DNA from 2 places in the Rossellomorea sp. KS-H15a genome. Region 2 is predicted to be linked to the other one. Evidence: predicted binding sites of a transcription regulator. Region 2 holds the regulator's gene; the other holds the start of a gene.
What was found. Region 2 encodes LexA, which represses DNA repair genes until DNA is damaged. Its sites were predicted from a motif close to CGAACATATGTTCG; they were not measured.
Positions count from the first base shown of each region.

Region 1: the regulator LexA is predicted to act here: its motif matches at 2,368-2,381, upstream of parE (DNA topoisomerase IV subunit B).

Region 1 is NZ_CP096886.1:2,840,676-2,846,610, forward strand. It holds gene M1J35_RS14445 (ABC transporter permease) at 1-645, shown strand, start outside; gene M1J35_RS14450 (ABC transporter substrate-binding protein) at 670-1,569, shown strand; gene M1J35_RS14455 (CoA-binding protein) at 1,772-2,179, shown strand; gene parE (DNA topoisomerase IV subunit B) at 2,490-4,439, shown strand; gene parC (DNA topoisomerase IV subunit A) at 4,443-5,935, shown strand, end outside.
Region 2 is NZ_CP096886.1:2,547,565-2,553,499, forward strand. It holds gene M1J35_RS12935 (methionine gamma-lyase family protein) at 1-600, shown strand, start outside; gene M1J35_RS12940 (MerR family transcriptional regulator) at 749-1,165, shown strand; gene glnA (type I glutamate--ammonia ligase) at 1,203-2,537, shown strand; gene lexA (transcriptional repressor LexA) at 2,715-3,335, opposite strand; gene M1J35_RS12955 (cell division suppressor protein YneA) at 3,491-3,817, shown strand; gene M1J35_RS12960 (YneB family resolvase-like protein) at 3,829-4,479, shown strand; gene M1J35_RS12965 (DUF896 domain-containing protein) at 4,584-4,817, shown strand; gene tkt (transketolase) at 5,006-5,935, shown strand, end outside.

The DNA.
Region 1 (5,935 bases), 290 kb from region 2:
TCCCTCCTGTTCATCCAAACCATTTCAAACCGGTCGGATGCCATCTTAACAGGATTATTTGAACATCTTTATTTATCTTTTGTGTCGATTTTTATTGCGATTGCGATTTCCCTGCCTCTGGGTATTTACATATCACGAAAGAAGCAATCGGCCGAATTTTTCATCGGGATCACAGCTGTTTTTCAAACCATACCAAGTCTGGCCCTTTTCGGATTTCTTATTCCCCTCCTTGGTACGGGCAGTATCACAGCGATCATTGCCCTGACGGTTTACGCACTTCTTCCGATCCTGAGGAACACATACACAGGCATAATCGGGGTGGATGAAGGCGTGATCGAGGCAGGTAGAGGAATGGGGATGACCAACTCCCAGCTGTTATTCAAAGTGGAGCTGCCGCTTGCCCTGCCGTTTATCATGGCAGGGATCCGCACCGCTACCGTACTGACAGTAGGGGTCGCCACACTTGCCACCTTTGTAGGTGCAGGGGGACTTGGAGACCTTATCTACCGAGGACTTTCCACATGGAATAATTCACTGGTCCTTGCCGGGGCCATCCCAGCGGCACTCCTTGCATTAGGTTTTGATTTCATATTAAAAATCCTGGAGAAATTGACCACACCTAAAGGACTGAAAGCACGAAAATAAAGCAATATCCAAAGGAGAGTAAGAATGAAAAAGAAATTACAAGGTTTTATCATACTCACTGTATTATCCATCCTCATCGCAGGGTGCGGAAATGGCGGGGATAAAGATACCATCACCGTTTCAGGAAAGATGTGGACAGAGCAGTTCATCCTTACGCAAATGATGGCTGAACTTCTCAAAGAAAAGACAGATCTTGATATAAAAGTCGAAGAAGGGTTAGGGGAAGTATCGATTCTCACACCAGCCCTTGAAAAAGGCGACATTGATGTCTATGTGGAATATACAGGTACCGGCCTTGAAGCGGTCTTGAAAGAACAAGCAAAAGAAGGCGCTTCAGCAGATGAAATCCTTTCACAAGTGCGTAAAGGCTATGAGAAAAAGTTCGATGTCACCTGGCTGAAGCCACTTGGCTTTGAAAATACGTATACGCTTGCTTATACCGGGGATCAGGACTTCGATGCAAAGACTTTCTCAGATATCGTGCCACTTTCCAAAGACTTGAGCTTCGGTGCACCCCACCAGTTCTATGAACGCGAAGGGGACGGATACGATGCCTTCAGTGAAGCATATGGATTCGAATTCAAAGAAAAGAAAAGCTTTGACCCGAACATTATGTATGAAGCCGTTAAGAACGGGGATGTTGACATTATTCCTGCTTTTACAACCGATGGACGGATTCAGCGTTATAAGTTAAAAACGACAGAAGATGATAAAGGATTCTTCCCACCATACGATGCTGCGCCGATCATTCGTCAAGAAGTACTGAAAGAGCATCCTGAAGTAAAGAAAGTGTTGAATGAATTAGCAGGCAAAATCTCGGAAGAAGAAATGAGCGAAATGAATGCTAAAGTGGATATGGATAAACAAGATCCCAAAGATGTCGCACGTGAATTCCTAATATCCAAAGGCTTGATCAATAAGTAAGTAAAACGGGAGTGTCAATGGGGAAGAAGGTGCAGGGGATGGCAAAACGCTCCCTGACCTTTCTCTTGACACTTCCTTTTATTTAGATAATTTTATAAAATTTTGAAAAATTAAAGGGAAATATGGTATAAAAGAAGAATAGGACTTAAGAAACAGTGCAAGCATTTATCGTTAAGGATCAATGAAGGAGTGGTAAACAACCATGGAAAATCCATCACGACAAGAAATCGGAAACATCCTGAAACAATCAAAACGCATCGCCGTCATTGGTTTAAGTGATAATCCTGAACGGACATCCTATATGGTGTCTAAAGCCATGCAGGACCAGGGATATGAGATCATTCCCGTTAACCCTACCATCGAGTCGGCATTGGGTGTAAAGGCTGTATCCACCCTGAAGGAGATCGAAGGAACTGTTGATATCGTCAATGTATTTCGCCGCTCAGAATTTTTACCTGAAATCGCGGAAGAATTCGACCAGATCGATTCAAACGTATTTTGGGCGCAACTTGGTGTCATGAATGAAGAGGCATATCGCTTTTTAAAGGAACGTGGGTATACAGTCATTATGGATCGCTGTATTAAGGTTGAACATGCTTTAACCAAATAATCCTCACTCGTAACAAGCGGCTTTGACCGCTTGTTTTTTTCGTCCATACCTCACATTGACAATGGGAATAATCCTGTGGAAACAGGACATATTTTAAGGGGTTCACGGAAAATCCATTTGCGAAAATCAAATAAAACGCTACAATAAGCAATAGTGGTTTACCTTAGAGATTGATCAAAACAGGTAAACGAACAGATGTTCTTGTGTTATAGTTAATAGAGACATAACCAATAATAGCTTACAAGAACCACACTATTACGGTTAGAGAAGTTTTGAAAGGGGAATGTTCGTGGCCAACCAGAATAAGACCATGGATTACAATGATGATGCCATTCAAGTATTAGAAGGCTTAGAAGCCGTTCGTAAGAGACCTGGTATGTATATAGGCTCTACCGATTCAAGAGGCTTGCATCATTTAGTATACGAAATTGTCGATAACTCAGTGGATGAAGCATTAGCAGGCTTCGGGAATGAGATTATTGTTACGATACATAAAGATAATAGCATTTCAGTACAAGATAAAGGCCGGGGTATGCCGACAGGAATGCATAAGCTCGGGAAGCCGACACCTGAAGTTATTCTGACTGTTCTTCATGCAGGAGGGAAATTCGGGCAGGGAGGCTATAAAACAAGTGGTGGACTCCATGGTGTAGGAGCTTCTGTTGTAAATGCACTTTCCGAGTGGCTTGTCGTCACGATCGAACGGGATGGCATGAAATATGAACAGCGTTTCACTAATGGCGGTAAGCCTGAAACCACCCTCGAAAAGATCGGAAAGACCAAAAAATCAGGCACATGTATCCATTTCAAACCCGATCCCGAGATTTTCAGTAATACCACTTATAATTACGAAACACTATGTGAACGCCTGCGGGAATCTGCATTCCTGTTAAAAGGGTTAAAAATCGAAATCATTGATGAACGTCATGATCAGAAAGAAGTCTTTCATTTCGAAAGCGGGATCCAGGCATTTGTTCAATACTTGAACGAAGAAAAAGACGTCCTTCATAACGTAGCCTTCTTTGAAGGGGAACATCATACGATTGAAGTGGAGTTTTCTTTTCAATTCAATGATGGATTTTCAGAGAACATATTATCCTTTGTAAACAATGTCCGTACTAAAGACGGAGGAACCCACGAAGCCGGCGCGAAGACGGCCATGACCCGTGTCTTTAATGAGTACGCCCGTAAAGCGGGGATTTTAAAGGACAGGGATAAAAATCTTGAAGGGACCGACATTCGTGAAGGACTGGCGAGTATCGTTTCTGTACGTATACCAGAACATCTTCTTCAATTCGAAGGGCAGACAAAAGGGAAACTGGGGACAAGCGAAGCACGATCAGCCGTTGATGCAGTCGTGTCAGAACATCTTCTCTATTTCTTAGAAGAGAACCCTGATACGAGTTCCCTTCTTATCAAGAAATCCATTAAAGCGGCCCAGGCCCGTGAAGCGGCACGTAAAGCAAGAGAAGATGCACGAAATGGAAAGAAGCGGAAGCGTTCTGAAACCGTCCTATCCGGTAAGTTAACACCGGCCCAATCCAGAAACCCACAGCGTAACGAACTTTATCTGGTAGAGGGAGATTCAGCAGGAGGTTCTGCAAAACAAGGACGCGACCGCAAATTCCAGGCGATTCTTCCACTTCGGGGAAAAGTCATCAATACGGAAAAAGCCAAACTTCAGGACATCTTCAAAAATGAAGAAATCAACACGATCATCCATGCCATAGGCGGTGGAGTCGGTCCTGAATTCAATGTGGACGACATCAATTATGACAAGATTGTCATCATGACCGATGCGGATACGGATGGAGCGCATATACAGGTACTCTTACTGACCTTCTTTTACCGGTATATGAAACCATTGTTAGAAGCAGGAAAAGTGTATATCGCCCTTCCCCCCCTGTACAAAGTGAGCAAGGGAACCGGAAAGAAACAGAAACTTGAATATGCATGGACGGATGATGAGCTTCAAGGGGCCATCTCCAAAGTGGGGAAAGGATATATGATCCAGCGCTATAAAGGTCTTGGAGAGATGAACGCAGATCAACTGTGGGAGACGACGATGGATCCCGAAACACGGGCGTTGATCCGGGTACGCATTGATGATGCTGCACGAGCAGAACGCCGTGTGACCACTCTTATGGGTGACAAAGTAGAACCTCGCCGTAAATGGATTGAAAGCAATGTAGCCTTTGGATTGGAAGAAGACGGAAGCATTCTCGAAAACGAAAACATTACGGTCCGAGAGGAGGGGTAATCAATGACAACTGTAGAAAGATATCAAGACTTACCTCTGGAAGAGGTGCTTGGCGACCGATTTGGACGTTATAGTAAATACATCATCCAGGAGCGTGCATTACCGGATGCACGTGATGGATTGAAACCGGTACAAAGGCGTATTCTTTACGCCATGTATGTGGATGGGAACACTCAGGAGAAAGGGTTCCGGAAATCAGCGAAAACCGTCGGTAACGTTATTGGTAACTATCATCCCCATGGTGATACATCTGTGTATGATGCCATGGTACGGATGAGTCAAACGTGGAAGGTCCGTAACTACCTGGTGGAGATGCACGGGAACAACGGGAGCGTCGACGGAGATCCGCCGGCTGCGATGCGTTACACTGAAGCCCGTCTTTCTGCGATATCCATGGAGCTTCTTCGTGACATCGATAAAAAAACCGTGGAGTTTGTTCCGAACTTCGATGATACATCAAGTGAACCGACTGTTTTGCCGTCACGGTTCCCGAACTTACTCGTCAACGGTTCCACCGGTATTTCGGCAGGTTATGCAACGGATATCCCGCCTCATCACCTCGGTGAAGTGATTGATGCAGCCATCATGCGGATGGACAAGCCTGAGAGTACAGTCGATGACCTTATGACGGTCTTAAAAGGACCGGACTTCCCGACAGGGGGCATTATCCAAGGGGTCGATGGCATCCGGAAAGCCTATGAAACCGGAAAAGGAAAGGTTGTCGTCAGAGGGAAAGCAGATATCGAAAATATCCGTGGCAGCAAACAACAGATCGTCATTACGGAAATCCCTTATGAAATCAATAAAGCCAATCTCGTCAAAAAGATGGATGAATTCCGTGTGGACCGAAAAGTGGAAGGGATTGCAGAAGTCCGCGATGAAACGGATCGCGATGGGATGCGCATCGTCATCGAACTGAAAAAAGATGCGGATGCATCAGGTGTCTTAAACTACCTCTATAAAAACAGTGATCTTCAAATCACCTATAACTTCAATATGGTTGCCATACATAATAGACGTCCTAAGTTGATGGGATTACGTGAACTGCTCGATGCATACATACAGCATCAAAAAGAAGTGGTGACCAATCGGACCAGGCATGATCTAAATAAAGCAAAGGACCGTCAGCATATCGTTGAAGGTCTTATGAAAGCACTGTCTATATTGGATCAGGTGATTGCAACCATCCGTGCTTCAAAGGATAAACGTGATGCAAAGGATAACCTGATTCAAAAGTTCCAGTTTACAGAAGCACAGTCTGAAGCGATAGTCAGCTTGCAGCTTTATCGTTTGACGAATACAGACATTACCGCCCTTCAGGCAGAAGCGGAAGAATTGGCGAAAACGATCGAAGAACTTACGGCAATACTGGAAAGTGAAAGCAAACTTTACAGTGTGATCAAAAAAGAACTAAAAGCAATCAAAAAGCAATTTGCTGACGCCAGACGAACTCAAATCGAGGAAAAAATTGAAGAAATCAAAATCAATCTGGAAGT
Region 2 (5,935 bases):
GCGGATCTAATGGCGGGCTCCCTTATTAAGAATCCTGGTGGTGGCCTTGCGAAAACAGGTGGATATATCGTCGGAAAGAAAGAATATGTAGAAGCATGTTCCTTCAGGATGACCTCGCCGGGAATCGGAGCGGAGGCAGGGGCATCTCTCTACAGCCTTCAAGAAATGTATCAAGGATTCTTTTTGGCGCCTCATGTGGTCGCACAATCATTAAAGGGAGCGGTTTTCACTTCTGCACTACTGACCGGGCTTGGCATGAACACAGACCCTTCGCCTCATGCCAGGCGTACGGACTTAATACAATCGGTGCAATTTGATGACAGGGAAAAGATGATCGCTTTCTGTCAGGCAATCCAATCAGCCTCACCGATCAATTCTCATTTCACACCGTATCCGAACTATATGCCGGGCTATGAGGATGATGTCATCATGGCCGCGGGTACGTTCATTCAGGGAGCGAGCATTGAACTATCGGCGGATGGACCTATAAGACCACCTTATATAGCTTATGTTCAAGGCGGGTTGACATACTCCCATGTGAAAATCGCCGTTTGCTCAGCGGTGGACAACTTAATTGAAAAAGGTTTAATCACCATATAAAAAGGATATTAAAGGAGTAATTGGATAGTCTAAAGTGGACTATCCAATTCTTTTGATTACTTATGTAAGAAAATCTAACATTTGATTGACAGAACTCCTGACATTACATATAATGAATTCAAGAAGGAAAATAAAAGGAGGAATCAAGATGAGCGGAAGTGAAATTCGTCGAACGATGGCATTATTTCCAATCAGTATTGTCATGCAGCTCACGGACTTAACGGCTCGTCAGATTCGATACTATGAAGAGCATCAACTGATAAACCCGGCAAGGACCGAGGGGAATCGTCGGCTCTTTTCCTTGAATGACATTGATAAGTTATTAGAAGTAAAGGATCTGTTAGATCAAGGTATCAACATGGCAGGGATTAAGAAGATCTTTTCTGTGTCCGGCCATAATGAAAACAAAGTCGTATCTGACGTAAGTAATGAAAAGGAAGAAAAAGCAAGACAGGATCTATCTGACGACGAGCTGCGTAAATTACTTCGCAATGAATTGATCCATTCCGGTCGGTTCAATCGATCATCTCTGCGTCAAGGAGATATGTCCCGCTTCTTTCATTAAATAAACCCTTTAATAAACTTGAGGAGGAATTACGTAAATGGCAAAGTATACTAGAGATGATGTGTTAAGATTAGCGAATGAAGAGGGAGTTAAGTTCATTCGACTGCAATTCACCGACATTTTAGGGACGATCAAGAACGTAGAAATCCCTCTTAGTCAGCTTGAAAAAGCTTTAGATAACAAAATGATGTTTGATGGTTCTTCCATTGAAGGATTTGTCCGTATCGAAGAATCAGATATGTATCTTTTCCCTGATTTAGACACATGGTTGGTTTTCCCTTGGACAGCTGAAAAAGGGAAGGTAGCCCGTCTGATCTGTGATATTTACAATCCGGATGGCACTCCGTTTGAGGGAGATCCCCGTAATAACCTAAAACGCATTTTAGGTGAAATGGAGGAGCTTGGGTTCACTGACTTCAATCTTGGGCCAGAGCCGGAATTCTTCCTCTTTAAATTAGATGTAAATGGCGAACCAACGTTGGAATTAAATGATAACGGTGGCTATTTCGACCTCGCCCCTACCGATTTAGGGGAGAACTGCCGTCGTGATATCGCTTTAGAACTTGAAGAAATGGGCTTTGAAATTGAAGCATCTCACCATGAAGTTGCTCCTGGACAACATGAGATCGATTTCAAATATGCAAATGCATTAAAAGCTTGTGATGATATTCAGACATTCAAACTGGTAGTTAAAACGATTGCCCGTAAACACGGTTTGCACGCTACATTCATGCCGAAACCATTATTCGGTGTAAATGGTTCAGGAATGCACTGTAATATGTCCCTGTTCAAAAATGGAGTGAACTCTTTCTTTGATGAAAAAGGTGACTTGCAACTAAGTGATACTGCCCGTCAATTCCTTGCTGGTATCATTAAGCATGCCACTGCTTTTACAGCTATCACGAACCCGACTGTCAACTCATACAAGCGTTTAGTTCCAGGATACGAAGCACCTTGCTATGTTGCCTGGTCTGCACGTAACCGTAGCCCGTTAATCCGTATCCCGGCTTCCCGTGGGTTAAGTACACGCGTTGAGGTCCGAAGTGTCGACCCTGCAGCAAACCCTTACCTTGCTATGGCTGTATTACTTGCGGCAGGATTAGATGGAATCAAGAATAACCTACCGGCTCCTAAGCCGATTGACCGCAACATCTATGTAATGGACAAAAAAGAGCGTGAAGAAGCAGGTATCGTGGATCTTCCTGCAACATTACATGCGGCTCTTGAAACATTAAAAACAAATGAAGTCATTGTTAAGTCCCTTGGCGAACATATATTCGAACACTTCGTGGAAGCGAAGGAAATCGAGTGGGATATGTTCCGTACACAAGTACACCCTTGGGAGCGTGAACAGTACATTCAAATGTATTAATGACCAGAAACCCTCAACGATATATCGTTGAGGGTTTTTTGCACGAATTTCGGGTTGAGAAGGGAATCTGGGAAGGAAACGATATGAAAAAAGCCTGAGGATGGAAATTTCGGCTTCCAACCTCAGGCTTTTTCATTATAATGATAACCGTCTTATCCATGCATACCGATGCTATTATCAGTGAACTTGACGATACACCCCTACCACTTTACCCAAAATGGAGACGTTTCGCAAAATGATTGGTTCCATTGTTGAGTTCTCTGGCTGCAGACGTACATAATCCTTTTCTTTAAAGAAACGTTTTACCGTTGCTTCATCTTCATCGGTCATGGCAACGACGATATCTCCGTTGTTCGCTGTCTGCTGCTGGCGAACAATGACAAAATCCCCATCCAATATGCCGGCTTCGATCATACTGTCACCCATGATTTCAAGCATGAAGACCTGCTCATCAGAAGGGGCCATCCGCTCGGGCAATGGGAAAAATTCTTCCACATTTTCAACAGCCGTAATCGGTTGACCTGCTGTAACTTTACCGATTAAAGGAACGTTTACTACACGTTGTCGCGGAATCGTATCTTCTTCAAGGTCCAGAATTTCGATCGCTCTCGGTTTAGTCGGATCACGACGGATCAGACCTTTACTTTCAAGCCTCGCTAAATGTCCGTGTACAGTGGAACTGGAAGCAAGACCGACGGCTTCCCCGATTTCACGTACGGAAGGGGGATACCCTTTTTCTCTGACTGCAACTTTAATATATTGTAGTATGTCCTGCTGTCTCTTCGACAATTTTGTCATGTTCACGCACCTCTATTATAGATCTTATGTTCCCATTATAGCATGTCACGATTATTGATACAAACATAAGTTCGAATTTTGTTGACACCAAACGAGTGTTCGTATTACAATGAAATCAACAAAACAGAACAAACATTCGTATGGGGGTAATATTTATGTTAACACATATTTGGAATCGATTCTCTTACATTATTATATTATTTGTTTTAGTCCTTTCGGCAGCTTGCTATTTATTAATCAATATGACTAATCAGCCTTCCTACCAAAGTATCACAGTAGAGGAGGGTGATACTCTTTGGACTATTGCCAAACAGTATAATGAAGAATATTCTATGACAGTGGAAGAATTTATCGCCTGGGTTGGGGAAGAGAACGAATTGAATTCTTTTGCCATCAAGCCTGGTGAATCACTTGTTTTACCTATTGAAAATCAAACAATATCAACTCAATCAGATTTCGAACTGGTCATGAACGAAGAATAGAGGGATAGAAGATGAAAGCAGTCATATACTGCAGGGTAAGTACCAAGAAAAACACACAGGAAACATCATTGGAGCGGCAGGAAGAAGAACTGGTAAAATTGGCAAACGAACATCATTATGAAGTAAGTGCGGTCATCAGGGATCAGGCGAGCGGCTTTGAATTGGACCGTCCAGGTGTTTTGGAACTTTTGGACTTGGTCAGGGATAAATCAATCGAGGCAGTGCTTATCCAGGACGAAACAAGAATCGGCAGGGGAAATGCCAAGATCGCCCTTATCCACTGTCTGTTAAAAGAAGAAGTGAAAATCATCAGTCAGACTCATAGTGGTGAATTACATTTATCCGAATCCGATTCTATGGTCATCAACATTGTCAGCATGGTGGAGGAATATCAACGCAAGCTGCATAACCTTAAAATCAAGCGGGGCATGAAGCGTGCTGTGGAAAATGGCTTTCAGCCTCATAAAAATTTAAAAAACAAAGGAAATGTTGAAGGAAGGGAACGCATTGAAGTTCCGGTCGAGGAAATCGTGCGATTAAGGAAAAATGAATTAACCTTCGCTGAGATTGCAGCTACTCTCAGGGGATTCGGATACGATGTATCCAAAGCTACGGTACATAGACGCTTCAAGGAATATATGACGTCCCTTGATCATGCATAACCCTTGTTTTATCTCCTTTATTCTAGTAACATGACGGTAGTGTGATACGCTGCTTCTAGAATGTTTTAGAGTTTGCAAACTATGCAATAAAGGAGTTTTTATAGATGCTTTCAAAATCAAAAATGAATAGAATTAACGAACTTGCCAAAAAGTCCAAAAGTAGTGGACTCACTGAGCAGGAAGCGAAAGAACAGACTAAACTTAGAAAAGAATATCTAGAAACGTTCCGTCAATCGATGAAGGGAACAATTGAAAATACACGAATCTTTGATCCGGAAGGAAATGAAGTCACACCTAAAAAGATCCAAGATATACAGACTAAGAAAAAAATGCATTAATCAAAAAACTTCCAGGCCAACTTTGAAAGGTCCTGGAAGTTTTTTGATTCATTTTACTCCCTTATGATATTTAAAGGGTTTTTTATTTTCAACGATCATAAAGTCATGTTATCATTCAAGATAGTTGTATAAACTATCAAAGAAGATTAATATTAATAAGGTACATTAAAAGGAAGGATGTCTGACATATGTTTGATAACACAGATCAATTAGCAATTAATACAATTCGTACATTATCAATCGATGCGATTGAAAAAGCAGGTTCCGGGCACCCGGGAATGCCTATGGGTGCAGCTCCAATGGCGTATGCACTTTGGACAAGATTCATGAATCATAACCCTAAAAATCCAGAATGGTTCAACCGCGACCGTTTTGTCTTATCTGCGGGACACGGTTCGATGCTGTTATACAGCCTACTTCATCTTTCTGGGTACGATGTTTCAATGGAAGATCTTAAAAATTTCCGCCAATGGGGAAGTAAGACTCCAGGACATCCAGAGTACAAACACACTCCTGGTGTAGAAGCAACAACTGGTCCGCTTGGACAGGGGATTGCTATGGCAGTTGGTATGGCATTAGCTGAAAGACATTTGGCCACTACATATAACAAAGACCAATATAATATGGTCGATCACTTTACATACTCCATTTGTGGAGATGGTGACTTAATGGAAGGTGTTTCCTCTGAAGCTGCTTCTTTGGCTGCACATTTAAAATTAGGACGCCTTGTTGTTCTTTATGATTCCAATGATATTTCACTTGACGGAGACTTGGATAAGTCCTTCTCTGAGAGTGTTAAGGGACGATTTGAATCCTACGGATGGCAGTATATCCGTGTTGAAGATGGAAATGATCTAGACGAAATTTCCAAGGCAATCGAAGAAGGTCAAGGAGACACAACCCGCCCGACAATGATTGAGGTCAAGACCGTCATTGGGTACGGAGCCCCGAATAAATCAGGTAAATCTGCCGTTCATGGTGCACCTCTGGGTGAAGATGAAATGAAGCTTACCAAAGAAGCCTACAAGTGGACATTCGATCAGGATTTCCACGTGCCTGATGAGGTTTACAGTCGCTTTGAGGAAAAAATCCAACAAGCTGGCTCTGAGAAAGAACAG